3 regions of the Microbacterium sp. 2MCAF23 genome follow, and region 2 is predicted to be linked to each of the others. Evidence: riboswitches for the same ligand, from Rfam matches in the RefSeq annotation. Region 2 holds a riboswitch; each other region holds the start of a gene.
The links. Region 2 has a riboswitch for thiamine pyrophosphate ahead of AB4078_RS16600 (ECF transporter S component). Riboswitches for the same ligand answer to the same signal wherever they lie in the genome.
Positions count from the first base shown of each region.

Region 1: linked by a shared signal. The riboswitch ahead of thiO (glycine oxidase ThiO) and the one ahead of AB4078_RS16600 (ECF transporter S component) in region 2 are both predicted to bind thiamine pyrophosphate.
Region 3: linked by a shared signal. The riboswitch ahead of thiM (hydroxyethylthiazole kinase) and the one ahead of AB4078_RS16600 (ECF transporter S component) in region 2 are both predicted to bind thiamine pyrophosphate.

Region 1 is NZ_JBFRGY010000019.1:18,793-28,760, reverse strand. Features, by position in the region: gene hpaE (5-carboxymethyl-2-hydroxymuconate semialdehyde dehydrogenase) at 1-591, shown strand, start outside; gene hpaD (3,4-dihydroxyphenylacetate 2,3-dioxygenase) at 763-1,926, shown strand; gene AB4078_RS18175 (2-keto-4-pentenoate hydratase) at 1,923-2,711, shown strand; gene AB4078_RS18170 (HpcH/HpaI aldolase family protein) at 2,696-3,499, shown strand; gene AB4078_RS18165 (ThiF family adenylyltransferase) at 3,602-4,876, opposite strand; gene AB4078_RS18160 (thiazole synthase) at 4,873-5,613, opposite strand; gene thiS (sulfur carrier protein ThiS) at 5,727-5,987, opposite strand; gene thiO (glycine oxidase ThiO) at 6,099-7,244, opposite strand; TPP riboswitch at 7,238-7,338, opposite strand; gene AB4078_RS18145 (DUF6882 domain-containing protein) at 7,432-8,163, shown strand; gene AB4078_RS18140 (HupE/UreJ family protein) at 8,189-9,391, shown strand; gene AB4078_RS18135 (hypothetical protein) at 9,455-9,968, shown strand, end outside.
Region 2 is NZ_JBFRGY010000015.1:261,297-271,264, reverse strand. Features, by position in the region: gene AB4078_RS16615 (TetR/AcrR family transcriptional regulator) at 1-370, shown strand, start outside; gene AB4078_RS16610 (energy-coupling factor transporter transmembrane component T family protein) at 372-1,175, opposite strand; gene AB4078_RS16605 (ABC transporter ATP-binding protein) at 1,172-2,740, opposite strand; gene AB4078_RS16600 (ECF transporter S component) at 2,737-3,387, opposite strand; TPP riboswitch at 3,383-3,492, opposite strand; gene AB4078_RS16595 (D-alanyl-D-alanine carboxypeptidase) at 3,717-5,654, shown strand; gene AB4078_RS16590 (ABC transporter ATP-binding protein) at 6,067-8,268, opposite strand; gene AB4078_RS16585 (ABC transporter ATP-binding protein) at 8,379-9,968, opposite strand, start outside.
Region 3 is NZ_JBFRGY010000004.1:2,863-12,830, reverse strand. Features, by position in the region: gene ureG (urease accessory protein UreG) at 1-317, shown strand, start outside; gene AB4078_RS04710 (urease accessory protein UreD) at 314-1,057, shown strand; gene AB4078_RS04705 (HoxN/HupN/NixA family nickel/cobalt transporter) at 1,047-2,018, shown strand; TPP riboswitch at 2,075-2,168, shown strand; gene thiM (hydroxyethylthiazole kinase) at 2,159-3,025, shown strand; gene AB4078_RS04695 (bifunctional hydroxymethylpyrimidine kinase/phosphomethylpyrimidine kinase) at 3,022-5,229, shown strand; gene argC (N-acetyl-gamma-glutamyl-phosphate reductase) at 5,558-6,610, shown strand; gene argJ (bifunctional glutamate N-acetyltransferase/amino-acid acetyltransferase ArgJ) at 6,607-7,764, shown strand; gene argB (acetylglutamate kinase) at 7,761-8,660, shown strand; gene AB4078_RS04675 (acetylornithine transaminase) at 8,657-9,910, shown strand; gene argF (ornithine carbamoyltransferase) at 9,907-9,968, shown strand, end outside.

The DNA of each region.
Region 1 (9,968 bases), on a different contig from region 2:
GCGAAGAACATCGTCGTCGGCCTGCCCGGCGACCCCTCGACCGAGGTCGGCGCGCTCGTGCACCCGAACCACTTCGAGAAGGTCATGAGCTACATCGAGATCGGCAAGGGCGAGGGACGCCTGCTCGCCGGCGGCGGACGCCCCGAAGGGTTCCCGACGGGCAACTACGTCGCCCCGACGGTGTTCGCCGATGTCGCCCCCGAGGCGCGGATCTTCCAGGAGGAGATCTTCGGCCCGGTCGTCGCGATCACCCCGTTCGACACCGAGGAGGAGGCGCTCGCGCTCGCGAACGACACCAAGTACGGTCTCGCCGCGTACGTCTGGACCTCGGATCTGCGCCGTGCGCACAACTTCGCGCAGGCGATCGAGTCGGGCATGGTCTGGCTGAACTCGAACAACGTGCGCGACCTGCGCACCCCGTTCGGCGGCGTGAAGGCGTCGGGCCTGGGGCGCGAGGGCGGCTACCGCTCGGTCGACTTCTACACCACGCAGCAGTCCGTGCAGATCACGCTCGGCACCGCGCACACGCCCGCCTTCGGCAAGCAGCTTCCGCCCGTCGAGCAGGACCTCGACGACCCGGACCCCCGCTGATCCGGACCGGCCACCGACTGATCCCGACCGGCCGCCGACCGATCCCGACTGGCCGCTGAGCCTGTCGAAGCGCCGATCCGAGCCGGATCCCTTCGACAGGCTCAGGGACCCCCGCCGAGCAGGATCTCGACGACCCGGATCCCGAACCTCTCATCACGCAAGGACGCTGACATGACCAATCGTGCAGACATGACGCTCACCTCCTCGGGCTTCTTCACCAGCCAGGAGGCGCCCATCACGACCGACAACCCGGTCGCCACCCCCTCCTCCCCGCCGCCGGACGTGCTCCGCTGCGCGTACATGGAACTCGTCGTCACCGACCTGGCCGCGTCGCGGGTGTTCTACGTCGACGTGCTCGGGCTGTACGTGACCGAAGAGGACGACGAGGCGATCTACCTCCGCTCCACGGAGGAGTTCATCCACCACAACCTCGTGCTGCGCAAGGGCCCGGTCGCGGCGGTCGCCGCCTTCTCCTACCGTGTGCGGACGCCCGAGGACCTCGACCTCGCCGTCGCGTTCTACACCGAGCTCGGCTGCGACGTGCGCCGCAACCCGTCCGGCTTCGTGAAGGGCATCGGCGACTCGGTGCGGGTCGTGGATCCGCTGGGCTTCCCGTACGAGTTCTTCTACCAGACCGACCACGTCGAGCGGATGAGCTGGCGCTACGACCTGCACATCCCCGGCGAGCTCGTGCGCCTGGACCACTTCAATCAGGTCACGCCCGACGTGCCGCGCGCCGTGAAGTACATGCAGGACCTCGGCTTCCGCGTCACGGAGGACATTCAGGACGACGCGGGCACGGTCTACGCCGCGTGGATGCGCCGCAAGCCCACCGTGCACGACACCGCCATGACCGGCGGTGACGGCCCGCGGATGCACCACGTGTGCTTCGCGACGCACGAGAAGCACAACATCCTCGCGATCTGCGACAAGCTCGGGGCGCTGCGCCGCTCCGACGCGATCGAGCGCGGTCCCGGCCGTCACGGCGTGTCGAACGCGTTCTACCTGTACCTGCGCGACCCCGACGGCCACCGCGTCGAGGTCTACACGCAGGACTACTACACGGGCGACCCGGACAACCCGGTCATCACATGGGACGTGCACGACAACCAGCGCCGCGACTGGTGGGGCAATCCCGTCGTGCCGTCCTGGTACACCGACGCATCGCTCGTGCTCGACCTGGACGGCAACCCGCAGCCGGTCGTCGCCCGCACCGACTCCAGCGAGATGGCCGTCACGATCGGCGCCGACGGGTTCAGCTACACCCGTCCCGCCGACGAGGAGGCCATGCCGGAGTGGAAGCAGGGCGAATACAAGCTCGGCCATCAGCTATGAGCCTGCCCGAATCCACCATCGCCGCGCTCGCTGCAGAGCTCGCCGAGGCCGACCGCACGCACGGCGTGATCCCGCGCATCACGGCACGCCATCCCGAGGCGACCGTCGAGGACTCGTATGCGATCCAGGGCGTCTGGCGCGACGCGCAGGTGGCCGCGGGTCGCAGGCTCGTGGGGCGCAAGATCGGCCTCACCTCGAAGGCCATGCAGCAGGCCACCGGCATCACGGAGCCCGACTACGGCGTCATGTTCGACGACACCGTGTACCCGTCCGGATCCGAGATCCCCGTCGATCACTTCTCGAATGTGCGCATCGAGGTCGAGCTGGCCTTCGTGCTCAAGGAGCCGCTGTCCGGCCCCGACTGCACACTCGAGGACGCCCTCGCCGCGATCGACTACGCCGTGCCCGCGCTCGAGGTGCTGAACTCGCACATCGAGCTCGAAGGACGCACGATCGTCGACACGATCAGCGACAACGCCGCCTACGGCGCCATGGTGCTCGGAACCGTGCACAAGCGCCCCGACGAGATCGACCTGCGCTGGGTGCCCGGCGTGCTCTCGCGCAACGGCGAGATCGAGGAGACCGGCGTCGCCGCCGGAGTCCTGGGCCACCCCGCCACCGGCGTCGCCTGGCTGGCGAACAAGTTCCACCAGCACGGCGCGCGTCTGGAGGCAGGAGAGGTCATCCTGGCAGGATCGTTCACGCGCCCGATGTGGGTGGCGCGCGGCGACGAGGTGCTGTGCGATTACGGACCGATGGGAACGATCGAATGCCGCTTCGTCTGAATCCGACCTTCCGCGAAGTCCTCGCCTCCTCGGACCGCGCACTGATCGGCATGTGGGCGTGCACCGGCAGTCCTCTCGTCACCGAGATCGCCGCCGGATCCGGACTGGACTGGCTGCTGATCGACGGAGAGCACTCGGCCAACACGCTCGACTCGCTCCAGACGCAGCTGCAGGCTGCTGCCGCCTACCCGATCACGCCTCTCGTGCGCGTGCCGTGGAACGACCCGGTGATCATCAAGCAGGTGCTCGACCTGGGCGCGCAGAACATCATCGTCCCCATGGTCTCCTCCGCCGATGAGGCCCGCGCCGCGGTCGCGGCCACCAGGTATCCGCCCGCGGGCGTCCGCGGCGTCGGATCCGCCCTGGCCCGCAGCGCCCGCTGGAACCGCGTGGCGGGCTACCTCGGCGACGCAGCGCAACACGTGTCCCTGACCGTGCAGATCGAGACCACGGCGGGTGTGGACGCGGCCGCCGAGATCGCCGCCGTCGACGGCGTGGACGCCGTGTTCGTCGGCCCCTCGGATCTGGCCGCGTCGATGGGGCTGCTCGGACAGCAGACGCACCCCGACGTGGTCGCCGCGGTCGAGCACGTGTTCCGTGCGGTGGCCGCAGCCGGAAAGCCGGTCGGGGTGAACGCGTTCGACCCGGTCGCCGCCGATGCATACATCGCCGCGGGTGCCGCGTTCGTCGCCGTCGGGGCGGACGTGGCTCTGCTCGCCCGCGCCTCCGAGGCCCTCGCGACCCGCTTCCTCCCGGCCGCGGAGGCGGGCCCCGCCGCCAGCTACTGACCCGATCCGTTTCAAAGCGCGCAAATGGCTCCATCCGAGCCCGATGTGGAACCATTTGCGCGCTTTGAAACGGGAAGGGGAACCTGCCAGGCTGGGGCCCGCTCAGGGCGCCGCGGACTGAGCGGGCCACGGCTCCTCCCCCGGTCCGGCCGTCTGCACGCCCCAGGCCGCCATGCCGCCGGCGAGGTTGCGCAGCGGGGTGTCCTCTGGGGCGGTCGCTCGCAGCGCATCGATCGCACGGGCCGAGCGGATCCCGGACTGACAGGTGACGACGATGTCGCGTCCGTCCGCGGCGGCCTCGCCCAGCCCCGCGGCGAGCGCAGGCCAGCCGTCGGCGAGGATACGGTCGAGCGGCACGTGCACGGATCCCGGGATCGACGCCGCCGCCCGCTCCGTGGACGTGCGCACGTCGACCACGACGAGACCGCCCGCCCCGGCGCGCAGGCGCACGGCCACCTCGCCCGCGGAGATGTCATGGAGGCGATCCTCCGGCAGCGCCGCCGCCGCGCGACACGCATCGGCGACCGCCTCGAGCCCGGTCGCTCGCGGGCGGTCCGGATCCGCCGCGAAACGCAGCTCGTCCCATCTCGCGGTGAGCGCGTCGTACCGGGCGAGCCGTCCGACGAGCGGCTCGCCGATCCCGCAGACGAGCTTGAGGGCCTCCACGGCCATCGCCGATCCGACCACGCCGCAGAGCGCACCGAACACGCCTCCGGTCGCGCAGTCGAGGGACTCGTCATCGGGAAGCTCGGGGAACAGATCCCGGAGCATCGGCCCGCGACCGGGCCAGAACACGCTCATCTGGCCGGCGAAGCGCAGGATCCCGGCCCACACCACGGGGGTGCCGGTGAGCTCCGCCGCGTCGTTGCAGAGGTACCGGGTGGCGAAGTTGTCGCTGCCGTCGAGCACGAGATCGTGCGCCGCGAAGAGCGCGAGCACATTGTCCGGACCGAGCCGTTCGACCCGTGCGACCACCTGCACCACGGCGTCCCGAGCCGCCACGGCTTCCCGCACCGATTCGGCCTTGGGACGACCGACATCGCTCTCGGTGTGCAGCACCTGCCGCTGCAGGTTCGTGCGCTCCACCCGGTCGTCGTCGACCACGGTGATCCGGCCGATGCCGGCCGCGGCGAGGTACTGGATCGCGGGGGCGCCCAATCCGCCGGCGCCGATCACCAGCACGCGGGCGGCGGCGATGCGGCGCTGCCCTTCCACGCCGACCCCCGGGAGGGCGAGGTGCCGGGCGAACCGCGCGGCCCGCGCCGGAGGCAATTCGGGGCCTGGCTCCACCAGGGGTGGCAGCGCAGCCGGCCCAACCGCATCAGCCGACCCGACCACATCGTCCGCGACGGCGGCGCCGACGGCGGCCGGCGTCACAGGTCCGCCTCCGACGGGCGGCGTGCGATGAGCCCCTCGGCGCCGGACGAGGCGAGGGCGAGCGGTCGCTTCGGGATCCGCCCCGCCGCGCGCGCCAGCCGCCCCGCCTCGACGGCGGCGCGCATCGCCCTCGCCATCGCCACGGGGTCGTGCGCGCGGGTGACGGCGCTCGCGAGCAGCACCGCGTCCACGCCGAGCTCCATGGCCAACGCGGCGTCCGACGCGGTGCCGACCCCGGCGTCGAGCACGATCGGCACCCCCGCGCGGTCCACGATCGTCGCGATGTTGTGCGGGTTCAGGATGCCCAGACCGCTGCCGATCGGCGACCCGGCGGGCATCACCGCGGCGACGCCCACGTCCTCCAGACGGCGAGCCAGTGCGGGGTCGTCGTTCGTGTAGGCGAACACGCGGAAACCATCGGCGGTGAGCTCCTCCGCGGCCCGGAACAGCGCCACCGGATCCGGCAGCAGCGTCTCCTTGTCGGCGATCACCTCGAGCTTGACCCAATCGGTCTCGAGCGCGTCGCGGGCCAGCTGCGCGGTCAGCACGGCGTCGCGGGCGGTGTAGCAGCCGGCGGTGTTCGGCAGGGCGCGCACGCCCAGCCGCTCCAGCAGCGCGAACACGGAGTCGCGTCCCTCCAGGGAGAACCGGCGGATCGCGACGGTGGTGATCTCGGTGCCCGAGGCCAGGAGCGCCTGCTCCAGCAGTGCGAGGCTGGTCGCGCCTCCCGTCCCCATGATGAGACGGGAGGAGAACCGCTCCCCCGCGACGAGGAACGGATCCGTCTCCGCGGGCAGGTCCGCAGCGAGGTCGGGACGCGCGCGGGTGGTGTCGATCGCGGTCATGACGGTCAGCCGCCCTGCACCGCGGTGACGACCTCGACCTCGTCGCCATCGGCGAGAGTGCGCACGGACCAGCCGGTGCGAGGCACGACGGAGCCGGCGATCGCCGCGGCGACGCCGAGGCGTCCGCCGTCGGCGCGCGTGCCGTCGGCGCGGAGCTCGCGCCCGGTGACCTGCGCCACCAGGTCGAGCAGAGACGATCCGGCCGCGACGGCACGCGGGGCGCCGTTCAGCCGGATCGTGGGGGCAATGGAGGTGTCGGTCATCATCGGCCTTTCTTCGGAGGATGCGCGATACGCGGGAGGGGACCTGCAGAGGCACCGGCGAGGCGCGGGGCGTCGAGTGCACGGCGAGGTCCGGGCGCACGACGGACGAGGTGTTCAGGCGACGCTGAGAGCAGAGGCGACGGTGGCATCCGCCACGCCGGTGCCGCCGAAGCGGAACGGATCCAGCGCCGCCGAGAAGGCCGGGGCGACATCTCGCCCTTCGACCAGGTCCGAACCGAGCTCAGCGGCCAACGGCGTCAGCAGCACGCCATGCCGGTCGAACCCGGTGGCGACGACCAGCCCTGGCGCCACACGGCCGAGCAGCGGCACGGCGTCGGGGCTGCCGGGGCGAGCCCGGGCGAGCACCTCGACGACCTCGCACTCCGCGATGCCGGGCAGGATCCGCTCCGCGTCGCGCAGCAGCGCGAGCACTCCACCGGCCTGCACGCCCTCGACGCCGCCCTCGCGCACGGTGGCGCCGAGCACGAGCTCGCCGTCCTCGCGCGGCACGAGGTACACGGCGGAGCCCCGGACCAGTCCGCGGACCGTGTGCGTGAGCAGCGGGCGGATCGCATCCGGCACCCGCAGGCGCAGGATGTCACCCCATACGGGCCGCAGCGGCAGCCGCGGCACTCCGTCGATCAGCGTCGCACCCAGGCCGGCGGCCACGAGCACCTCGTCGGCAACCGCGCGTTCGCCGGATGCCGACCGGATCCCGGTCGCACGTCCGGAGCCGGGCTCGCGTTCGACGGCGGCCACCGCGTCCAGGCGCACCCGCGAGCCGAGCTCGGCGAGCAGCGCGGCAGTGACCAGGCGCGGGTCGACCTGATGATCCTCGGAGACGAGCAGTCCCCCGGACACGGCGGGGGCGAACGCGGGCTCGAGCTCCCGCGCCTCCGATCCGGTGATCCTCCGCACGGCGCCTCCGCGCAGCGTGGCGAGTTCGGCGAGCGTCGCCCGGTCAGCGGCGTCGACGCCGACCGCCAGTGTGGCGGTGCGGCGGTGGCCTGTGCCGAGCCCGGTGCGCTCCTCGAGGGCGGCGACGAAGGCCGGGTACCGCGCCGCCGCCTCTGCCAGCAGCGGATGCAGGGCGTCCTGACCCCAGGCGAGCTCGGTGGTCGGAGCGAGCATCCCGGCGGCGGCGCGGCTCGCCCCCGCCGCCGGGGCAGGGTCGAACACGGTCACCTCGTGCCCGCGTCGAAGCAGTTCGGAAGCGCTGGCGAGGCCGATGATCCCGGCGCCGACGACGATGATGCGCATGGCTGTGCCCTTTCCTACGACGGTATGACCCGTATCAGGTTCAGCGGTCGGCATGTGGCCCTCTCAGCCCCTCTGGGCTCCCGCGGACCCCTCCACCCTAGGGGGTCGTGACGACGGTGATGCACCGATGCCGCCTCCGTGACGGCGCGACTGGCGCATTCATAGGCCTGCGCGGCAGGATGAGGGCATGACGTTCCCCGCCCTCGCGCCCCTCGCCGACCGCGCCGCGCTGTTCGCCGCCCTCCGCCAGGACCAGCTGGTCACCGCGACCGCCGCCCTGGGCGAGCACCGCTGGGACGTCGACCTTGCAGCGGGCACCCTCACCTTCACGTCGGAGACCGATCCGAGCCGCCAGCTCGTCGCGCGGGCATCGCTCGTCGCCACGATCGCCCCGGGACCCCGTTCGCTGATGTGGGCCTGGGCGCACCCGCAGGGCGGATCCGATCCGTCCGTCGCCGGCCTCCGCGACTACGGCACGACCTATTCGATCGATGCGCTGTCCAATCCGGAGCTGCCGTTCCCGGCCGAGATCGACGCGGACCTGGACGGCTGGATCGCCGGCGTCGCGCATCAGGTCGGCGCGATCGCCGAGGAGATCACCGGACGCTCGCCGTACTACTCCGCCCCGGTCGGCAGCGGCACGCGCGCCGTGTTCCTGCTGGACGCAGCCCTTCCGCCGCTCACGGTCGCCGACGCCGTCGTCGCCCTGCCTCGGATCCTGTCCGAGCTGACGCTCTCCGACGCGCGCTCCTCCGTGTGGGATCTGGCCCGGCTCGCCGGCTGGAACATGCAGTGGGCCGATGAGGCGTATTCGGCCGCGGTCGTCAGCGATGCGAGCGGCAGCGCCACGTTCCGCTTCGACGAGTACGCCCGGATCGCGAGCATCGAGTCGCAGCTCGGGCAGGCCCCACAGGCCTGATCCGGAAGCTGCGAAGCACCCGGAGATGCGCTCGGCCTCGCGCGTCGCGGTGGCCCTCGCCGTCACCGTCGCCGCGCTGCTGCTGTCCGCCGGCCCGGCCTGGGCGCATGTGACAACGGTCGCGTACGCCGACCTCACCGCGACCGGCCCGAGCGATGTCCGGGTCGAGTTCGACCTCCAGCACGAGCTGCTCAGCGCGTCCGCCGCCAAGGCGCAGGACGACCCTGCGCTCTTCGCCACTGCCATCGAGCACCCTCGGCCGGGCGCGGAGAACCAGGTGCTCGCCGACCACGCCGCCGCCATCCTCGCGTACACCACGAAACGATTCACCGTTGCGGTCGACGGCGGCTCGGTCTGTGCACCGCATCCTGACGGCCCCGCGGTGTTCCACACCAGGGACGCGACCGATTACGCCCGTTTCGGGATCCGCTATGCGTGCGCGGCCGGCCACGGCGGCGCGTTGGTCGTGCACAGCACGCTGTTCCCCGACGCCGAGGGCATGGTCAGGGACACCAAGACGATCGTGACGTACGCGATCGACGGCCGCAGCGGCAGCGCCGCCCTCGACGCCGCGCACCCGCAGTTCTCGACGGCGCAGCCCTGGACCGCGCGCTTCGCCGAGTTCTTCCTGCTCGGCGCCGAGCACCTGCTGACCGGGATCGACCACATCCTGTTCCTCATCGCGCTCATCATCAGCTCGCGCCGGCTGCGCGACGTGGTCCTCGCCGCGACCTGCTTCACCCTCGCGCACTCGATCACGTTGCTGCTCGCCGCGCTCGGGCTCGTGCACATCGGTGCGAATCTGGTCGAGCCCGCCATCGCGCTGTCGATCGCCGCCGTCGCGGGCTGGCATCTCTGGGAGGAGCGGCTCCGACGCGCGGCGCGACGACGAGGCGAGCCGGCGCCGCCGCCGTCCCGCTCGGCCTCGCTCGTGCGACTCGGGATCGTGTTCGGTTTCGGCCTCGTGCACGGGCTCGGCTTCGCGACCGCGCTGAAGATCGACGAGCCGTGGTCCTGGACGCTGCTGTGGTCGCTGCTCGTGTTCAACCTGGGCATCGAGGCGGTGCAGCTGGCCGTCATCCTCGTGGTCTTCCCGCCGCTCCTGCTGCTGCGCCGCCGCATGCCCCGCACGGCGACCGTGCTGGGCATCGTCGTCACCGCCGTGGTGCTCCTGTTCGGCCTGCTCTGGTTCGCGATGCGGGTCCTCGGCCTGCCGGGAACCCCCTGAGCCCACCCCTGCCCATCCGACCCGCGCAGCGGCCCGGACCGGATTCCGTGACAGTCTGGACGCATGAGGAATCTGATCGTGCGGTTCGCGTCGCTCTACGTCTTCAACGTGGTCGTGCTGCTCGTCATCGGGGGGCTGACACCCGCCCGAGTCGGCCTGCATGCGCTCTGGGCATCGGTGATCCTGACCCTGGCGGCGCTCTTCCTCAAGCCGCTGCTGCAGAGGGTCGCATCGTCGATGTCTGCCGGCGGCACCAAGATCGTGCAGTACCTGGCCGTGTTCGTGGTCGAGTTCGTCATCTGGCTGCTCACCGTCTGGCTGAGCGGCGTGCGCGCAGGCAACGTCTGGGGCTGGATCCTGCCGCCGCTGATCCTTCTGGTCGGCTGGGTGGTCTACGACCAGGTCGACGATGCGCTGACACGCAAGACCGGCGAGCTGTATGACGCCGCCGGGGCGAAGATCGCCGGATCCCGCTCCGCATCCGCGTCCGAGACGGCATCGGCTCCCTCCGCCGCGTCCTCCCCGGCGACCGCGGCGGCACGCGAGGAGCTCGAGGACGGCCTCACGCCCGAGCAAC
Region 2 (9,968 bases):
GATCCTGCGCGGCATGGTGGACCTCGCCCGGCACAACACCGAGGTGGGTGGGATCATCGCCCTGTACGCCGTGCTCTCCGCCGAGGCCGCCGACCCCGCGCACCCCGCGCACGACTACTTCGTGCGGCGCTACCAGCGGATCAGGTCCGGCACGGCCAAGGCCCTGCGTGACGCCCGCGCGGCGGGCCACCTCGCCCCGCACGTCGACGAGGACCGCGCCGCGGCGGAACTCACCGCCCTCATGGACGGCCTGCAGCTGCAGTGGCTGCTCGACCCCGGTTCGGTCGACATGGCCGAGGCCCTGCGCCGCCGCATCGAGGAGCTGCTCGTGGTGCCCCTCGGGGACGAGGCCGGCCCGCGGGGGCCCTGACTCAGGACGGTCCGAGGATCAGGTGCCACGTCCCGCCGGCGACGGCGACCGTGATCGCGATCGCCGGGATGAGGGCGCCCAGCGCGACCAGCACGGTGTCGGCGCGGGTCCACGGCGCCGCACGCGCCCACGTGCGCGGCGGCAGATCGTGCGCGCCGAAGCCCCGCGCCTCCATCGCCGTGGCGAGTGAGGATCCGCGCCGCACCGCCAGCACGAAAAGCGCGAACGCCATGCCGATCCCCCGTCGGAGCCGGCCCTGATCCGCGACGCCGCGTGCCCGCCGGGCCAGCGCGAGCGAACGCCAGTCCTCGGCGAGCAGGCCGAGCATGCGCATGCCGGCCAGCGCGCCGATCACGAAGCGGGCCGGCAGCCGCAGGCGTTGCGCGAGGCCGTCCGCCAGGTCCGTCGGATCCACCGTCGCGAACAAGGCCACCGCGGGGAGCCCGATCGCGAGCACCCGCAGGCCCGTCGCCAGGGCGAGTGTGAGCGACCCCTCGGTGGCGTGCACCACGAACCAGTCGAACAGCACGGCTCCGCTCGCCTGGCCGTACAGCGCGATGGTCACGGCGCTGAGCGGCGCCGCGATCCAGAGCACTGCGGTGCGCAGCCAGAACTCGCGCGCGCTGAGACCGCACCAGAGCAGCAGCGGGATCGAGAGCACCAGAGCGGTGAGCGCGGAGAGGGCGTCGACCGAGAGGATCAGCGGCAGCGTGATCAGCAGCGCGGCGGCGAGCTTCGCCAGCGCGCTGCGCGGCGCGATCGGTCCGGGGCGGACCGCACGGATGTCGGGCAGGGCCAGGGTCATGCGCCGACCTCCAGTCGCCGCGCACCCAGAGCCCGCAGCACGTCCTCGTCGTGCGAGATCGCGATCACCGCGGTGCCCGCGTCGCGCACCTCGGCGATGATGGCGACCAGCTCCGCCCAGGTGCGGGCGTCCTGCCCGAACGTGGGCTCGTCGAGCACCAGCACGCGAGGCCGGGTCGCGAGGGCCGCCGCGACCGTCAGCCGGCGCTTCTCACCGCCGGAGAGCGTGTACGGGTTCGCCGCCGCGAGCGCGTCGAGGCGGAGCCTTCCCAGCAGCTCGGTCACGCGGGCCTCGATCTCGGCATCGGGCAGGCGCAGCGCGCGGGGCCCGATCGAGAGCTCGTCGCGCACCGTGCTCGCCAGCAGCTGATGCTCGGGGCTCTGCAGCACGGTGCCGATGCGCGTGAGCAGTTCCCGCGACGACCACGAGAACGGATCCGTCCCCGAGGCGTCCGCGTGCAGGGCCGCAGTGGCGCGCACCCGTCCGCGCTGGGGCGGGATGAGACCGGCGAGGGTGAGCCCGAGCGTGGACTTGCCTGCGCCGTTCGGACCCGTGATCCCGAGCACCTCGCCGGCGCGGACCACGAGGTCGAACGGTCCGGCGACCGGGATCCCCTTCGCGCGGCCGACCACGAGACTGTCGGCGCGGAGCAGTTCCTCGCCGCCGTCGCCGCCCGCGCCGCGCTCGCCGGCCGCGCGACCCGGACCACGGCATGGCGGTCCGGAGACGGGTCCGGTGGGCGCCTCCGGTGACGGCGACGGCGCGCGGACCAGCGCTCTGGCCCGCGCCGCGACGTCGATGCCCGGCACCCACACGCCCATCGCGGCGAGCTCGTCGGCACGCTCCTCCAGCACTGCGCGCGGGTCGCCGTCGGCGATCACGACCGTCGTGTCGTCTGTCGCGCCGAGCACGATCACGCGATCGACGAGGTCGATCCACACGTCGATGCGATGCTCGATCACCACCAGGGTCGCCCCGGTGGCGTCCAGCGCCGAGCCGACCGCGCGACGCACCTCGGCGACGCCGGCGGGATCCAGGTTCGCCGTCGGCTCATCGAGCAGGATCGCCCCCGGACGCATCGCGAGCACGCCGGCGAGCGCGAGCCGCTGCTTCTGCCCGCCGGACAGCGCCGAGGTCGGCCGATCGAGGGGCAGGTCCAGCCCGACGGCGGCGAGGGCTGCGTCCACACGCGGCCAGATCTCCGCCCGCGGAACTCCGAGGTTCTCGCACCCGAAGGCGACGTCGTCGCCCACGCGAGCCAGGATCGTCTGCGTGTCCGGATCCTGAAGCACCATTCCCACCCTGCCGCGGGCGCGGTCCGCCGGGACCCCGTCGACGAGCAGCGCTCCCTCGGCCTCGCCCTCGTCGGCGCCGCCGAGCACTCCGCCGAGGCCCTGCAGGAGGGTCGACTTGCCCGATCCGGAAGCGCCGAGCAGCAGCACGCGCTCCCCCGGCTCGATCTGGACGGAGGCGTGACGGATCGCCCAGCGACGCCGGGTGGCGTAGCGCCAGCCCCAGCCGTGCGCTTCGAGCCGCGCGGGCGTTCCTGGCCGTGCCGCGCTCACACCCGCGCAGCCGCGGAACGCCCGGAGGCGAAGCGGCTGAGGGCGCCCGTCGCGGCGAGGCCCCGCGTGATGAGCCACCCGCCGAGGCCCGCGACGATCAGGCCCGACACCGTGGCGGAGATCAGCGCGACCGTGATGAACAGGGTCCCGGATCCGGGGTACCACAGGATCAGGTCGTTGATGCCGCAGGCGAGACCGGCGGCGGCTCCCGCGAGCAGCGCGACGGGCAGCCGCCACGAGGCGTACAGGAAGATCAGGAACACGAGTTCGGCGCCGAGGCCCTGCACGAGCCCCGACACGATCGTCAGCGGGCCCCACTGGTTGCCGACGAGCGACTCGATCACCGCGGCGACGAGCTCGGTGTACAGCGCCGCACCGGGCTTGCGGATGATGAGACCGCCGAGCACTCCGGCGAGCAGCCACGGACCTGCGAGCAGCTCCTGCAGGCCGGGAAGCAGCGGGGTGAGCAGGGCGCTCGGCCCCACGTGGACGATGTCCCAGAGCAGGAAGACGCCGGCGCATGCGACGGCGATCACGCTGGCGACGACGATGTCGACGACGCGCCAGCGCCAGAGTCCCGGACGGCCGAGGCCCCGGCTCTGCGTGCTGTCTGCGTTCGTCTCGGACGCGCGGACGGATGTGTGCATCATGGAAACTCCTCCCTGCGCCGGCATGATCCGGATCAGGTTCGACGGTCGAAGCGCGATTCGCTCCCTCTCAGCCCGGCTCGCCGGACTCCCGTGGTGATCCGCCCATTCTAGCGCCGTGAGGAAGCGGCGGCGACCGCCTCGTCGTGGTGCGACGCAGCCCATCCCCTGCGCTGTCGCCGGATGCCCTCGGTTCGCGCGGAGGGTCATCCTTCGGCGGACCCGAGCGGGCGGATCGCCCTGACCGCGTCGTGATCGCCCCGGCCTCCCGGACCGCCCGAACGCGCAGGATACCCGCCGTTGACAGGGGCGCCCGATACGGTAGGGGGGTGAACAATGACGACGGTCCGGGGGCCGCCCAGGTCGATCCGGAGATCGTCGACGCTGACGCACTCGATGCAGAGGGCACCGAAACGGAGATCGACGAGACCGCGGTCGAGCCGGCTGGACTGTTCTCGACGACGCCGGAGCGGAGCGGATCCGCGTCGCTGTTCCCCGCGCAGGACGTCCCTCCCGACGCACCGCTGTTCCCCGCACCCGAGTCGACCCCCTCCGCATCGCTGTTCGGAGGAGCGACGGATGCGGTTCCCTCTGGGTCGGCCTCGACCTCTGAGTCGGCGGTCGCCGAGAAGGATCCGGCCATCGAGATCGCGCCGCCCGCCCTGTCGGCACCGACCGCACCGTCAGCACCGGCCGTAACGTCGGCACCGGCCGTAACGTCAGCGCCGGCCGTAACGTCGGAGTCGGCGCCGCCCGCGCTGCCGGAGGATCCGATCGTCGAGCCGACGCCCCTCGTCCCTGCCGTCAGCGCAGGTCGGACCGCCGTTACCGAACCAGCCTCCGTGCCGCAGACAGCCGCAGGCACCGATGCCGACCGGACCCCCGTCGCCCCCGTGCGACCGCTGCCCTCCGCAGGGCTCGTCCGCGGCCCCGACCGTACCCCGACCGCCGCTCTCACCTGGGTGGACGTGGCCCGGGTGGGCGCCGGTACGGCCGCCGCGACGGCTCCCTCCCGGTCATTGCTCGACGACGCCCCGCACCGAACCCTCGTCCGGCCCGGCGTGCTGCTGCCGTTCGTCGGAGTGCTCGCCGTGATCGTGGCGTATGGCGCCACGACCGCGCTCTGGCCGCTGAACGCCGTGCAGCCCGTCGCCTCCGCGGTCGAGTTCCAGCCGGCCGCCGCCCCTGCGGCGGCTGCGGCCTGGCCTGCCACGGGCAGCGCCGCCGTGGGCGTCGAGGGCATCGGCACGATCGCCTCGGCCGAGCAGCAGGTGCCGATGGCCAGCATCACGAAGCTGGTGACCGTGCTCGTCTCGCTCGACAAGCTTCCACTCAAGCCCGGCGAGCAGGGTCCTTCGTTCGCATTCACCCAGGCCGACAGCGACGACTACCTGAGCTACCTGAGGCAGGATCAGTCCGCGCTCGACGTGCCTGTGGACGGATCCCTCACCCAGTACCAGCTCTACGAGGGGATCCTGCTCGGCTCCGCGAACAACTACGCCGACCGGCTCGCCCGCGAGGTCTGGGGTACGGAGGAGAACTACGCCGCCGCCGCCAACCAATGGCTGCGCCAGCACGACCTCGGCGACATCACGGTCGTCACGCCCTCCGGTTTCGACTTCGGCAACGTCGCAACCCCGCGCGCGCTCATTCAGCTCGGCCAGATCGCCGAGAAGAACCCGGTGATCGCCGGGATCGTGAAGCAGAAGAGCGTCGAGCTGCCCGGCGCGGGCGTCGTGAAGAACACCAACGGCCTCATCGACGACGCCGGCATCGTCGGCATCAAGACCGGCACGATCGGCGATGGGGACGACACTCGCTACAACCTGCTCTCGGCAAAGGACGTCTCCGACAGCGACACCATCGTGCGAATCTACGTCGCCGCCCTCGGGCAGGACAGCGATCAGGGCCGGGTCGATGCCTCACGAGCCCTGTACGCCGGCATCGAGGCGGCGCTGAAGGACCAGCCGCAGACCGTCGGCAAGGGTGCGACGCTGGGCACCGTCGACACGGCGTGGGGCGAGACCACCCAGGTCGTCGCGGCCGAAGACGGCCGGGTCGTGCTGTGGAACGGCGCCTCGGCCACCGCGACCACCAAGTTCTCGCTCGGTGACCAGTGGAAGGCCGGAGAGAAGGCGGGAACGCTCAGCCTGAAGGGTCCCCTGGATTCCGCCTCGGTGCCGTTGGAACTGCGCACCGCCCTGCACGGCCCCAGCCTCTGGTGGCGCCTCACCCATCCCCTCGAGCTGCTCGGACTCACGCAGTAGGGATCCCGGATCCGACCGGCAACGGTCGTCGGGCGAGTATGACCCTGTCGCAGCCGGTCGGTCCGGGTCGCGTTGGATCCGCTCAGGTCGCACTGGATCCGCTCAGGTCGCACTTTCTGCTCTGAAACCGGCCTTGGCAGAGCAGAAAGTGCGACCTGAACACACGGGGGCACGGCCCCGCCGCTGCGACGGCTGAGACTGCGGCCGCGCCCCGCCGCGACCCCGAATCCGCCCTCGACTGCGACTTCGACTTCAACTTCGACTGCGACTTCGGCAGCACCCGTCCCTGCCGCTGACCCCGGCCCCGACGCCAACCCCGGTGCACGGCGCACAATGTACGGCGCAATCCGGCAACGCGAAAGCGCCGCCGCCCTGCGAACAGGACGACGGCGCTCTCATCGAGGGGGACGGTTCAGACCCGGTCGTCGCCGAACTCGATCGACGGGCCGTCCGGCCGCTCGGCCGATTCGATGACCCGCTCGGCCACCGTGACAGGAGCGGTCCCCGCCCCGGCGACGACGGCCCCGCCGGCCTCGGCCCCTTCGACAAGCTCAGGGACCGACGCGACGGATCCGTCCGTCGGCACCGTGACGGTTCCGGTGACGAGAGCCTGGTCGGCATCGGTGTCGCTCGCGGCCTGCTCGAACTGCGACTGGTACAGCCGCCAGTACGCGCCCTCGGCCGCGATGAGCTCCTCGTGCGTGCCCTTCTCCACGATGTCGCCGTGCTCCATCACCAGGATGAGGTCGGCGTCGCGGATCGTGGACAGACGGTGCGCGATCACGAACGACGTGCGCCCATGCCGCAGCGCCGCCATCGCGTGCTGCAGCAGCAGCTCGGTGCGGGTGTCGACGGCCGACGTGGCCTCGTCCAGGATGAGGATCGACGGCTGTGCGACGAACGCGCGCGCGATCGTGATCAGCTGACGCTCACCGGCCGAGACGTTCGAGGCGTCCTCGTCGAGCTTCGTCTCGTAGCCCTCGGGGAGGGCGTGCACGAAGCGGTCGACGTAGGTCGCCTTGGCGGCGTCGATGACCTCTTCGTCGGTCGCGGTCGAGCGTCCGTAGCGGATGTTCTCCCGGATCGTGCCCGCGAACAGCCACGGATCCTGCAGCACCATGCCGGTGCGGGAGCGCAGGTCGGAACGCTCCATCTGGGCGATGTCCTGCCCGTCGAGCAGGATCCGACCGCCGCTGAGCTCGTAGAACCGCATGATGAGGTTCACCAGTGTGGTCTTGCCCGCGCCGGTCGGGCCGACGATCGCGACCGTCTGACCCGGCTCCACCTGGAACGACAGATCCGTGATGAGCGGGCGGTCCTCGGTGTACGAGAACGCGACGTGCTCGAACTCGATGACGCCCTTGCCGTCGGTGACGGTCGGTGCGTCCTCGGTGTCGGGATCCTGCTCCTCCGCATCCAGCAGCTCGAAGACGCGCTCAGCCGAGGCCGTGCCGGACTGCACGACCGCCGCCATGCCGCCCAGCTCGCTGAGCGGCTGGGTGAACTGCTGCGAGTACTGGATGAACGCCTGCACGTCGCCGAGCCGCAGCTGACCGCTGGCGACCATGAGGCCGCCGAGCACGGCGAGGCCGACGTAGGTCAGGCTGCCGATGAAGGTCATGGCCGGCATCATCAGCCCGGACAGGAACTGGGCCTTGAACGCGGCCTGGTAGAGCTCCTCGTTCTCGACCTGGAACTTGTCCAGCGCGTCCTTCTCGCGGCCGAACACCTTGACCAGCGCGTGACCGGAGAAGGCCTCCTCGACGCGCGCGTTCAGGCGGCCGACCTTCTTCCACTGGATCCCGAACGCCTTCTGCGAACGCGGTCCGATGACGCCGAAGATCACGGCCATGAGCGGCAGCGCCACGAGGGCGACGAGGGCCAGCTGCCAGGAGATCGAGAACATCATGATCAGGACGCCGACCACGGTGAGCACCGACGTGAGCGCGCCGGACAGCGATTGCTGCATGGTCTGCGTGATGTTGTCGATGTCGTTCGTGACGCGGGAGATCAGCTCTCCGCGCTGCACCTTGTCGAAGTACGACAGCGGCAGGCGGTTGATCTTCGCCTCGACATCCTCACGCAGGCGCCACATCGTGCGCACCATGATGACGTTGATGACGTACCCCTGGATCCAGCTCAGCAGAGCGGATCCGACGTAGATCGCGAGCACCGCGGTGATCACCCAGCGCAACTGCTCGAAGTCGATCCCGTCGCCGACCTTGAACGGCCCGAACGCGGCCACCATGTCCGCGAACTGGTTCTGCTTCGCGGCGCGCAGCTGCTCGACCACCTGCGCCTGGGACATGCCCTCCGGGAAGCCGGGGAAGCCGTTCTGCGGTTTGGCGAGCTGCAGAGAGGTGAAGCCCTCGTAGATGATGTTGGTCGCGTTGCCGAGCACCTTCGGTGCGGCCACGGCGAGCACGACGCCGAGCGCTCCGAAGATCGAGACCAGCACGAACCATACGGCGCTGGGCTTGAGCAGCCCGATCATCCGCTTGAAGCTCGGGCCGAACTGGTTCGCCTTGCCCGGGGCGGGCCCGTCGAACATCCCGCCGCCCTGCTGGCGCGCCTTCTCGGCCTGCTCGGCCTCCAGCTTCTCGGCGTCGGTCATCTCGACGGTCGCCGTCGATCCGCCGGCGTACTTCGCCCGGCGTTGCGCCATGCGCTCGGCGCGTGCGGCCTTCTTGTCCACGCCCTCGGTCCCTGAGCTTGTCGAAGGGCTCATGCGTCCACCCCCAGCTGCGACTCGACGATCTCTCTATAGGTGTCGCTCGTCTCGAGCAGTTGCTCGTGCGTGCCCGCGGCCACCATCGTCCCGCCCTCCAGCACGACGATGCGGTCGGCATCGGTGATGGTCGAGACGCGCTGCGCGACCACGATCTTGGTCACGTGCGGCAGCTCGCGCCACAGCGCCTGGCGCAGCCGGGCGTCGGTGGTCAGGTCGAGCGCCGAGAACGAGTCGTCGAAGACGAGGATCTCGGGCTGGTGGACAATCGCGCGAGCGATCGCGAGCCGCTGGCGCTGACCGCCGGACACGTTCGTTCCGCCCTGGGCGATGGTCGAGTCCAGCCCGTCGGGCATCTCCGAGACGAAGTCCTTCGCCTGCGCGATCTCGAGCGCGGCCCACAGTTCCTCGTCGGTCGCCTCCTCACGCCCGTAGCGCAGGTTGGACGCGATCGTCCCGCTGAACAGGAACGGGCGCTGCGGCACGAGTCCGATGCTCTTCCACAACGCGTCGACATCGGCCTTGCGCACGTCGGTGCCGCCGACGACGACGGCGCCCCCCGTGACGTCGAACAGTCGAGGGATCAGCGAGATCAGCGTGGTCTTGCCCGCGCCGGTGGATCCGACGATCGCGACGGTCTCACCGGGCTCCGCCGCGAAGCTGATCCCGTGCAGCACCGGCGACTCGGCGCCCGGGTACGTGAAGGAGACGTCGTCGAAGGCAACGGATCCCGGCACCGGGAACGACGTCACGCCGTTCTCCGGTCGCGTCATGCTCTGCTCGGCGTCGAGCACCTCGCCGACGCGCTCTGCGGACACCGCGGCGCGCGGGATCATCATCGCCATGAAGCTGGACATGATGATGCCGAACATGATCTGGCCGACGTACTGCATGAAGGCGAACAACGTGCCGACCTCGACCGTGCCGTTGTTCACCTCGACGCCGCCGAACCAGATCACGCCCACGATCGTCACGTTCATGATCAGCATGAACAGCGGGAAGAGCAGCACGAACAGCGAGCCGACGTTGCGGCCGACGACCATGATGTCGGTGTTGGCGCCGCGGAAGCGCTCCTCCTCGATGCGCTCGCGCACGAACGCGCGCACGACGCGCACGCCGGTGAGCTGCTCACGCATGATCCGGTTGACGTTGTCGAGCTTGCCCTGGTAGCTGCGGAACAGCGGGACCATGCGGCCGATGATGATGCCGGCCACGATCAGCAGGGCGGGCACGGAGATGGCGATGACCCAGCTCAGCTGGAGGCTGGTCTGCAGGGCGTAGATGATGCCGCCGATCGCGAGCAACGGCGCGGTCACGAACATCGTCGAGCCCATCATCGCCAGCATCTGCACCTGCTGCACGTCGTTCGTGTTGCGGGTGATCAGCGATCCGGCGCCGAACTGCGAGACCTCGCGCTCGGAGAAGCCGCTGACGCGGGCGAACACGTCGGCGCGGAGGTCGCGACCCATGCTCATCGCCGCGCGCGCGGCGAAGTAGGTCGCGATCACGGAGGCGATGATCTGCCCGAGCGAGACGGCGAGCATGAACCCGCCGTGCGACCAGATGTAGGCGGTGTCGGCGTTGGC
Region 3 (9,968 bases), on a different contig from region 2:
CCGACCTGCTCGTGGTGAACAAGACCGACCTCGCCCCGTATGTCGGCGTCGACGTGGCGCAGATGGTGCATGACGCGTCGGACGCCCGGGATGGCAGAGAGGTGCTCGCGCTCTCGCGCACCGACCCGGACTCCGTGGCGCGGCTCAAGGGCTGGGTCCTGGATATGCTCGCCGCGTACCGCTCCGGCGCGCATGAGCCCCAGGATCCGGGCCCGATGGCGCCGCATTTCCACGCCGACGACAGCGAGGCCGGCGGATACGTGCACAGCCACGATGACGGTGCGGTGCACGTGCACGCGCACGCGGAATCCCGGTGACGGACGCCGTCACCGCATCGACCACGGTCGTCCAGGTCGCAGCCGGTGCCGATCGTGCCCGCGTCGTGCTGCGCTCCGGCGCGATCGCCGCACGCATCCTGGAACGCCGGCCGCGCTACGCCCGCGTCGGGCTCGTCGCCGCGGGAGCGCTCCTGCTCGGGGGCGATGCCGTCGACCTGCGCATCTCGGTCGGCGCGGACTGCACGCTCGAGCTGGAGGACATCGGCGGCACCGTCGCCTATGACGGTGAGGGCAGACGCGCCTCGTGGACGGCGCGCATCGAGATCGGCGACCGCGGGATCTGCACGTGGCACGGCCAGCCCTTCGTCATCGCCGACGGCGCCGACGTCGACCGTCGCACGGACGCGGAACTCGGCGACGGTGCGGCGCTGCTGCTGCGCGAGACGCTCATCCTGGGCCGTGTCGGGGAGCGCGGGGGCGCGATCCGGGCGCGCACCGGGGTCACCGTGCAGGGCACGCCCGCGCTGATCGAACACCTGGACGTGGATGGGCGGTCTCCGATCCCCGGGGTCCTCGGCTCCGATCGCGTGCTCGACAGCGTGGTCCTGATCGGGCGCGAGCCCGCGGAGCAGGATCCCCCCTGGCGCACGAGCGGGATCGCTGTGCTGCGCCCCGAGCGCGGTGGGCTGGTGGTGCGATCGGTCGTCGACGCTGCCCATCTCGGCGATCTCGCGACCAGGTGGGGCGCGCTGCGGGAGGAGCTGATCCATGAGGCCTAGCCCGGCCGCGTACGTCGTCGGTGCGCTGCACGTTCTCGGATGGGGTGCGCTGCTGCTGTCCGCGGGATCTCCGCTCGGCATCGGGCTGGGGGTCACCGCGTATCTGCTCGGACTCCGGCATGCGTTCGACGCCGACCACATCGCTGCGATCGACAACACGACGCGGCAGCTCCTCGGGCGCGGGCGTCCGGCGCGAGGCGTGGGTCTGTGGTTCTCCCTCGGTCACGCGAGCGTCGTCTCGGTCCTCTGCGTGCTGCTGGCGTTCGGTGTCGGCGCGCTCGCCGCGGGAATCTCGGATCCGGACTCGCCGCTGCAGGTCTGGACGGGCGTCATCGGTCCGGTCGTGTCGGGCGTCTTCCTGCTCGTCATCGCGGGGGCGAACATCCTCGCCCTGCGCCGCCGTCGCCGGCCCGGCGATCATCGGCACGGCGGTCCCGCATGGGCGCTGATGGGCCGGCTCAACGCGGTGATCGACCGACCGTCGCGGATGTACGTCGTGGGCCTGCTGTTCGGCCTGGGCTTCGACACGGCGACGGAGATCGGTCTGCTGGCCCTGGCGGGCTCCGCAGCGTCCCGTGCCGTGCCGTGGTGGATGATCCTGATCCTCCCGGTGCTGTTCGCCGCGGGCATGTCGCTGCTGGACTCCGCTCAGGGGGCGATGTCGCGGCGCGCATACTCGTGGGGCTCGACCGGACGCGAGCGGGCGATGCGGCGCTACGACCTGCTGGTGACGGGCGTGTCGATCGTCGTGGCGCTCGTGATCGGCGTCGCCGAGCTCGCGGGGGTGGCGCTGCGGAGCCTGCCGCACCCGAGTGGCTTCGCGCGCGCCGTGGGCGAGCTCGATCTGAACGCGCTCGGGTTCGTCCTGACCGGGCTGCTGATCGTCTTCTGGGCGGCCGCCGCAGCGTGGGCCGGGGTCGTGAACGGACAGCGGTCCGCAGAGCGGTCCCCGCTGGACTGACCGCGCCTTCGCCGCGCGCGAGGCGTGCGAGGCGAAGGCGCCTGGCTAGACTGGCCCGCAGTGACACGGGGTGCCGCATCCGCGGCTGAGATCACACCCGTCGAACCTGATCTAGGTCGTACTAGCGAAGGGATGTCGCGATGAACGCGCGTCTGGAATTGTCGTCCGAGTCCACGGTGGAATCCGCCGCGGACCTTCTCACGCAGCTGCGGGCGGAGCCCCCGCTCGTGCAGTGCATCACGAATTCGGTCGTGACCGGCTTCACGGCGAACGTGCTGCTCGCGCTCGGCGCGGCTCCCGCGATGGTGGACATCACGGGCGAAGCCGGCATGTTCGCCGCGATCTCGTCCGGGCTCCTGGTCAACCTCGGCACGCCCACGCCCGAGCAGCGCTCGGCGAGCCTCGAGGCCGTCGGCGGTGCGCGCACGGCGGGGACGCCGTGGGTGCTGGATCCGGTCGCGGTCGGCGTGCTGCCGGTGCGCACCGCGCTGGCGCAGGACCTGCTCGCGCTGCGTCCCACCCTCATCCGCGGCAACGCGTCGGAGATCCTCGCCCTCGCCGGCCGCAGCCTGGGCGGACGCGGCGTGGATGCACTGGACGGCACCGAGGCGGCGGGTGGCGCAGCCCGCGAACTGGCCCGGAGCACTGGGGGAGCGGTGGCCGTATCGGGCCCCGTCGACCTCCTCGTCGACGCCGAGCACGAGATCCGGATCGCGAACGGTGATGCCCTGCTCACCCGTGTCACAGGGGGCGGCTGCGCGCTGGGTGCGGTGATGGCCGCCTTCCTCGGGGCTGCGCGGCAGACCGGCGACAGCCCTCTGGTCGCCGCCTCCGCGGCCACCCTCGTCTACACGCTGGCCGCCGAGGACGCCGCCTCCCGATCCGACGGTCCCGGATCCTTCGCCGTCGCCCTGCTCGACGCGCTCGCGGCGATCCGGCCGGAGTCCCTCACGGCGCGCGCACGCGTCGAGGCCGTGGCGATCGAGACGGCGGAGGCCACGGCATGACGCTCGCAGACGTCGCCACCGCGCCGCGCCACGCCGGCACCCGCGAGGCGACCTCGCGGCGAAGGCTGACGGCGGAAGACCTTGCGCTCTACCTCGTCACGGACCCCGTGCTGAGCGGTGCACGCGGAGTGCCCGCCGTGGTCGACGCCGCCGTGGCGGGCGGTGTCCGGATCGTGCAGCTGCGCGACAAGGACGCCGATGACGCCGCGATCGTGGAGCAGCTCGTCGAGCTCTCCGAGGTCATCGCGGGGCGGGCGCTGCTCGTCGTCGATGATCGGCTCGACGCCGTCGTGAAGGCGCGGCGCCGCGGCGCGCGCGTGGACGGCATCCACATCGGCCAGTCGGACGTGTCGCCCCTCGTCGCCCGTTCGGTGCTCGGCCCCGATGCGATCGTCGGCCTCACGGCGAACCAGCCGGCGCACCTCGAAGCCGCGACGGTGCTGCCGGCCGGCACCGTCGACTACCTGGGTGTGGGAGTGATCCACCCCACGACCACCAAGCGCAACCACCCGCCGGAGCTGGGCGTGGCCGGATTCGCCGCGTTCGCCGCGGCCAGCTCGTTGCCGTGCGTCGCGATCGGCGGCATCAGCCGTGAGGATGTGGCCGCCCTGCGTGCGGCGGGCGCGGCCGGCGTCGCCGTGGTGTCCGCATTGTGCGCGGCCCCGGATCCTCGGGACGCGGCGCGCACGCTGCTGCGGGCCTGGGGTGCGGGCGGCGTGCCGCGGGTGCTCTCGATCGCCGGCAGCGACCCCTCCGGGGGCGCGGGAATCCAGGCGGATCTCAAGGCGATCGCCGCGAACGGCGGTTACGGCATGGCCGCGATCACCGCTCTGACCGCGCAGAACACCCGCGGCGTCCGGGCCGTGCACGTCCCGCCCGCCGCATTCCTGCGCGCCCAGCTCGACGCGATCGGCGACGACGTGCGGGTCGACGCCGTGAAGATCGGAATGCTCGCAGAGGCCGCGGTCATCGCGGAGGTCGAATCGTGGCTGCGAGCGCACCGCCCGCCCACGGTCGTGCTGGATCCGGTCATGGTCGCCACCAGCGGGGACCGGCTGCTGGACACCGAAGCGGAGCAGGCCCTGCGCGCGCTGCTGCCGCTGGCCGACCTCCTCACTCCGAACCTCCCCGAACTGGCCGTCCTCGTACGGGAGCCTGCGGCGACGAGCTGGACGGGCGCCCTCGGCCAGGCGCAGCGGCTCGCGGCGGCGACCGGTGCGCTGGTGCTCGTGAAGGGCGGGCATCTCGGCGGCGACGAGGCGCCCGACGCGCTCGTCGGTCCCTCGGGGCCGGTACGCGAGTATCCCGGCTCCCGCATTCGCACCGCGAGCACCCACGGCACAGGATGCTCGCTCTCCGCCGGGCTCGCGACCCGCCGGGCTGCCGATCTCGACTGGCGCGATGCGGTGGCCGAGGTGCGGTCGTGGCTGCGCGAATCGATCGCCGCCGGCGCCGGGCTGCAGGTCGGATCCGGTCACGGTCCGATCAGCCACTTCGCCGGGCTGTGGCGGCGCGGGGGACTGGCCGCCGTCCCTGAGGCGGAGACCGTCGCCTCGGACTGGTGGGAGGCGATCGCGCCCATCCGGGACGCGATCGACGAGCTGCCGTTCCTGCGCCGGATGGTGGACGGATCCCTCTCGGCGGCCGCGTTCCGCTGGTATCTGGCGCAGGACGCGTTGTACCTGCGCGAGTACGCGCGCACCCTGGCCGAGGCGGCCCGCCTTGCGCCGACTCCTGAGGAGCAGGCGTTCTGGGCGCACTCGGCAGAGCAGGCGGTGATCGTGGAGCTTGAGCTGCACGCGAGCAGGATCTCTCCCGACGGGGTGGGGGTCGACACGTTCCGGGCCGAGCCCGCCCCGGCGACCGTCGCCTATCTCGACCACCTCCGCGGTGCCGCGTTCGATGCCGACTACGGCGTGCTGATCGCGGCCCTGCTGCCCTGCTTCTGGCTGTACTCCGACGTGGGCGCCAGACTGCACGCCGCTGCCAGCAGCGACCCGTCGCGCCCCTTCGCCGAGCACCCCTTCAAGGACTGGCTCGACGAGTACGCGGATCCGGGGTTCGCCGACGCGACGGCGAGGGCGATCCGGTTCGTCACCGCGCGCGCGGCCGCCGCGGATGCGGCCACGCGCGAGCGGATGCGGGTCGCTTTCGTGCGCTCGAGCGAGCACGAGCGGGCCTTCTTCGCCGCGGCCGCTCTCTGAGCGAGCGCAGCGCGACGGGTGGCGGCGGCCGGGTGTCGCCGCCACCCGCGACCGGGCTCGATGACGCACGAAGGCGCCCTCGATTTGGAGGAGAGCGCCACCCCGCGCTATCGTCGCCGCATGCTTCCGGCTCCGCACACGACCACCCTCACGGGTGCGGTCGTGGTGCGTCGACGCCGTTCGGGCGACCGCCGACTCTAGGCGACCCCGCGCTCCCGCGTCGTTCGCGGTCGAGTGCCGGCGTCGCCGCCTCCGGCCCCGCATCGCACTCCTGTCCCGCGCCGTCTTCTTGGGCGTCGCCGGCAGACCCGACCGTTAAGGTGGAAGCATGACGTATTCCGTCGCCGTCTCCGGCGCATCCGGTTATGCGGGCGGCGAGATCCTTCGCCTGCTCGCGAACCATCCCGACGTCGAGATCCGCACCGTCACGGCGCACTCGAACGCCGGACAGAAGCTCTCCGAGCATCAGCCGCATCTGCGCTCGCTCGCGCACCTCACCCTGCAGGACACGACGCCGGAGATCCTCGCCGGCCACGACATCGTGTTCCTCGCCCTGCCGCACGGCCAGTCCGGTCAGTACACCGACGCCCTCGGCGAGGTCCCGCTCGTGATCGATGCGGGAGCCGACCACAGACTCACCTCCGAGGCCGCGTGGGACGCGTTCTACGGCGGGGACTTCCACGAGCCGTGGGCCTACGGCGTCCCCGAGTTGCCGGTGAACGGCGTCAAGCAGCGCGAGCACCTCCGCGGCGCCAGCCGCATCGCGGCCCCCGGCTGCAACGCGTCCACGGTGAGCCTGAGCCTCGCCCCCGGCGTCGCGGCGGGCGTGATCGACCCGTCCGACATCGTGACCGTGCTCGCCGTCGGCCCATCCGGTGCCGGCAAGAGTCTCAAGACCCATCTGCTGGGCAGTGAGATCCTCGGATCCGCCAATCCGTACGCCGTCGGCGGCACGCACCGGCACATCCCCGAGATCCGTCAGGCTCTCGCCGCCGCGTCGGGCGTGGCGCCCGAGGGGATCCGGATCTCGTTCACCCCGGTCATCGTGCCGATGGCCCGCGGGATCCTCGCGACCTCGACGGCCCCGATCGTCCCAGGCGCCACCGACGCGCAGATCCGCGAGGCCTGGCAGAGCGCCTATGGCGACGAGGTCTTCGTGCAGCTGCTGCCGGAGGGATCCGTCCCTCGCACCGCCGACGTGCTCGGCGCCAACACGGCGCTCATCGGCCTCGCGATCGATCGCGCCGCGAACCGCGTCGTCGTCGTCACCGCCGTCGACAACCTCGTCAAGGGCACGGCGGGAGCCGCCATCCAGTCCATGAACATCGCGCTCGGTCTCGCCGAGACCACGGCGCTCAGCATCAACGGAGTCGCCCCATGAGCGTGACCGCACCCCAGGGATTCGAGGCGGCCGGCGTCGTCGCGGGTCTCAAGTCCACCGGAAAGCCCGATGTGGCCCTCGTCGTGAACCGCGGCCCGCGAAAGGTCGGCGCCGCGGTGTTCACCAGCAACCGCGCCAAGGCGAACCCGATCATCTGGTCGCAGGAGGTGGTGAAGGACGGCATCGTCGAGGCCGTCGTGCTGAACTCCGGTGGTGCGAACTGCTTCACGGGCCCGTTCGGGTTCCAGACCAGCCATCTCACGGCGGAGCGCGCCGCAGAGCTGCTGGGGGTGAGCGCCGGCGACGTGGTGGTCTGCTCCACCGGGCTGATCGGCACCGGGGACGAGGTCTTCCGCGGCAAGGTGCTCGCGGGCGTCGAGGCCGGCGTCGCGCAGCTGAGCGCCGACGGCGGACAGGCCGCCGCCGAGGCGATCATGACCACCGACACCGTCGCCAAGACGGTCGCGGTGAGCCGAGACGGCTGGACCATCGGCGGCATGGCGAAGGGCGCGGGCATGCTCGCTCCGGGTCTCGCGACGATGCTCGTGGTGCTCACGACCGATGCGGAGCTCGATGCGGCCGAGGCTCACGCCCTTCTGCGTCGCGCGACCGGCGCCACCTTCGACCGGCTCGACTCCGACGGGTGCATGTCCACGAATGACCAGGTGACGCTGCTCGCCAACGGCGCGAGCGGGATCCGGCCCGACCTGGACGACTTCGCGGCCGCGCTCACCGAGGTCTCGGACGAGCTGGCCCGCAAGCTGCAGGACGACGCCGAGGGCGCCAGTCACGCGATCTCGATCGAGGTCGTGCATGCCGCGAGCGAGCAGGACGCGGTCGAGGTGGGTCGCGCGGTCGCGCGCAACAACCTGTTCAAGGCGGCGATCTTCGGCAACGACCCGAACTGGGGGCGCGTGCTGGCCGCGATCGGCACCACCCGGGCCGCATTCGATCCCTACGACGTGGACGTCTGGATGAACGGGGTGCGGGTGTGCACCGCCGGCGGTCCCGACCGTCCGCGCGAGGAGGTCGATCTGGCCCCGCGCGCGACGCACGTGCTGATCGATCTCAAGGTCGGCGAGGCCGCGGCGACGATCCGCACCAACGACCTCACGCACGACTACGTGCACGAGAACAGCGCGTACTCCTCATGAGCGACCTTCAGGACACCGCGCCCGAGGAAGCCGCGATCAAGGCGCAGACGCTGATCGAGTCGCTGCCCTGGCTGAAGAGGTACCGCGATCAGATCGTCGTCGTGAAGTACGGCGGCAACGCGATGATCAGCGATGAGCTGCAGGAGGCGTTCGCGCAGGACATCGCCTACCTCCGCTACGTCGGCGTGCAGCCGGTCGTCGTGCACGGCGGAGGACCGCAGATCTCCGACATGCTGGAGCGGCTCGAGATCCCCAGCGAGTTCAAGGGCGGCTACCGGGTCACCAACACCGAAGCGATCAGCGTCGTGCGGATGGTGCTCACCGGCCAGGTCAACCCTCAGCTCGTCTCGAAGATCAACTCGCACGGACCGATCGCCACGGGTCTGAGCGGAGAGGACGCCGGGCTCTTCGGCGGACGTCGCCGCGGCGTGATCATCGACGGCGAAGAGGTCGACCTCGGCCGCGTCGGCGACGTCGTGCAGGTGGATCCGACGCCGGTCCATGACCATCTGGCCGCGGGACGGGTGCCGGTCGTCTCCAGCATCGCCCCGGATCTGGACCATCCTGGTCAGTCGCTGAACGTGAACGCGGACGCGGCGGCGGCGGCGCTGGCGACCGCGCTCGGCGCGGTCAAGCTCGTGATCCTCACCGACGTCGCTGGACTCTACGCCGACTGGCCGAACCGCGACTCGCTCGTCTCGCACCTGACCACGACGGAGCTGAAGACCATGCTCCCGTCGCTCGAGTCGGGCATGATCCCGAAGATGACCGCGTGCCTGGAGGCCGTGGAGTCGGGCGTGCATGCGGCGGCCATCATCGACGGACGGGTGCCGCATTCGGTGCTCGTCGAACTGTTCACCAGCAAGGGAATCGGAACGGAGGTGGTGGCGGGATGACCTCGCACGCCGCACAGACATCGGCACCGGCACAGGCCTGGCAGGGCGCGGCCGACCGCGACCTGATCCTGAACGCGGGCCCGCGGTTCGAGCTGCTCGTCCGCGGCGAGGGGTCGCACCTGTGGGACGGCGAGGGGCGACGCTACCTCGACTTCCTCGCGGGGATCGCGGTCACCGCTCTCGGGCACGCCCACCCCGTCTTCGTCGAGGCGGTCTCGCGCCAGGCCGCCACTCTCGCGCACGTGTCGAACTACTTCGCCACTCCTCCGCAGCTCGAGCTCGCGGCCCGGCTGAAGCGTCTCGCCGGTACCGGCGACGCGGGGAGGGTGTTCTTCGGGAACTCCGGCACGGAGGCCAACGAAGCGGCGTTCAAGCTCGCGCGCCTGCACGGTTTGTCTTCGGACCTGGGCACCGAGCGCCCACGGATCCTGTCCCTCGACAACGCGTTCCACGGCCGCACGATCGGCGCGCTCGCGCTGACCGCGAAGGCGTCCATGCGTGACCCGTTCCAGCCGCTGCCCGGGGGAGTGGAGCACATCCCCGCCACGATCGAGGCGCTCGAGGCGGCGATGGACGATCGCGTCGCGGCACTGTTCGTCGAGCCGATCCAGGGCGAGGCCGGCGTGCTCGAGCTGCCGGAGGGCTACCTCCGTGCCGCGCGCGAGCTCACCGCGAAGCACGGCGCGCTGCTCATCGTGGACGAGATCCAGACCGGCGCCGGCCGCACGGGCGACTGGTTCGCGTTCCAGCACGAGGGGATCGTGCCCGACGCGATCACCCTCGCGAAGGGGATCGGCGGCGGCTTCCCGATCGGCGCGCTCGTGGCGTTCGGGGACGCGGCGGCTCTGCTGCAGCCGGGCTCGCACGGCTCCACCTTCGGCGGCAACCCGCTCGCCACCGCGGTCAGCAACGCCGTGCTCGAGGAGATCGAGCAGGCGGGCCTCGTGCAGAACGCGCGCGAACGCGGTGCGCAGCTGCGCGAGGTCGTCGAGGGGATCGGATCCCCGCTCGTCGCCGGTGTGCGCGGCCGCGGTCTGCTCCTCGGCGTGGCGCTGGCCGTTCCCGTCGCGGGCGACGTCGTCGCCGCGGCGCAGCGTCTCGGGCTCGTCATCAACGCCGCGAACCCGTCCTCAGTGCGAATCGCTCCGGCGCTCACGATCGGCGACGCCGAGATCGCCGAGTTCACCGACCTGTTCACCGCCGCCCTTGCCGAGGTCGCGGCCACCGCTCTCACGGAGACGAACGCATGACCCGCCACCTGCTGCGCGACGACGACCTGACCACGGCCGAGCAGACCGAGATCCTCGA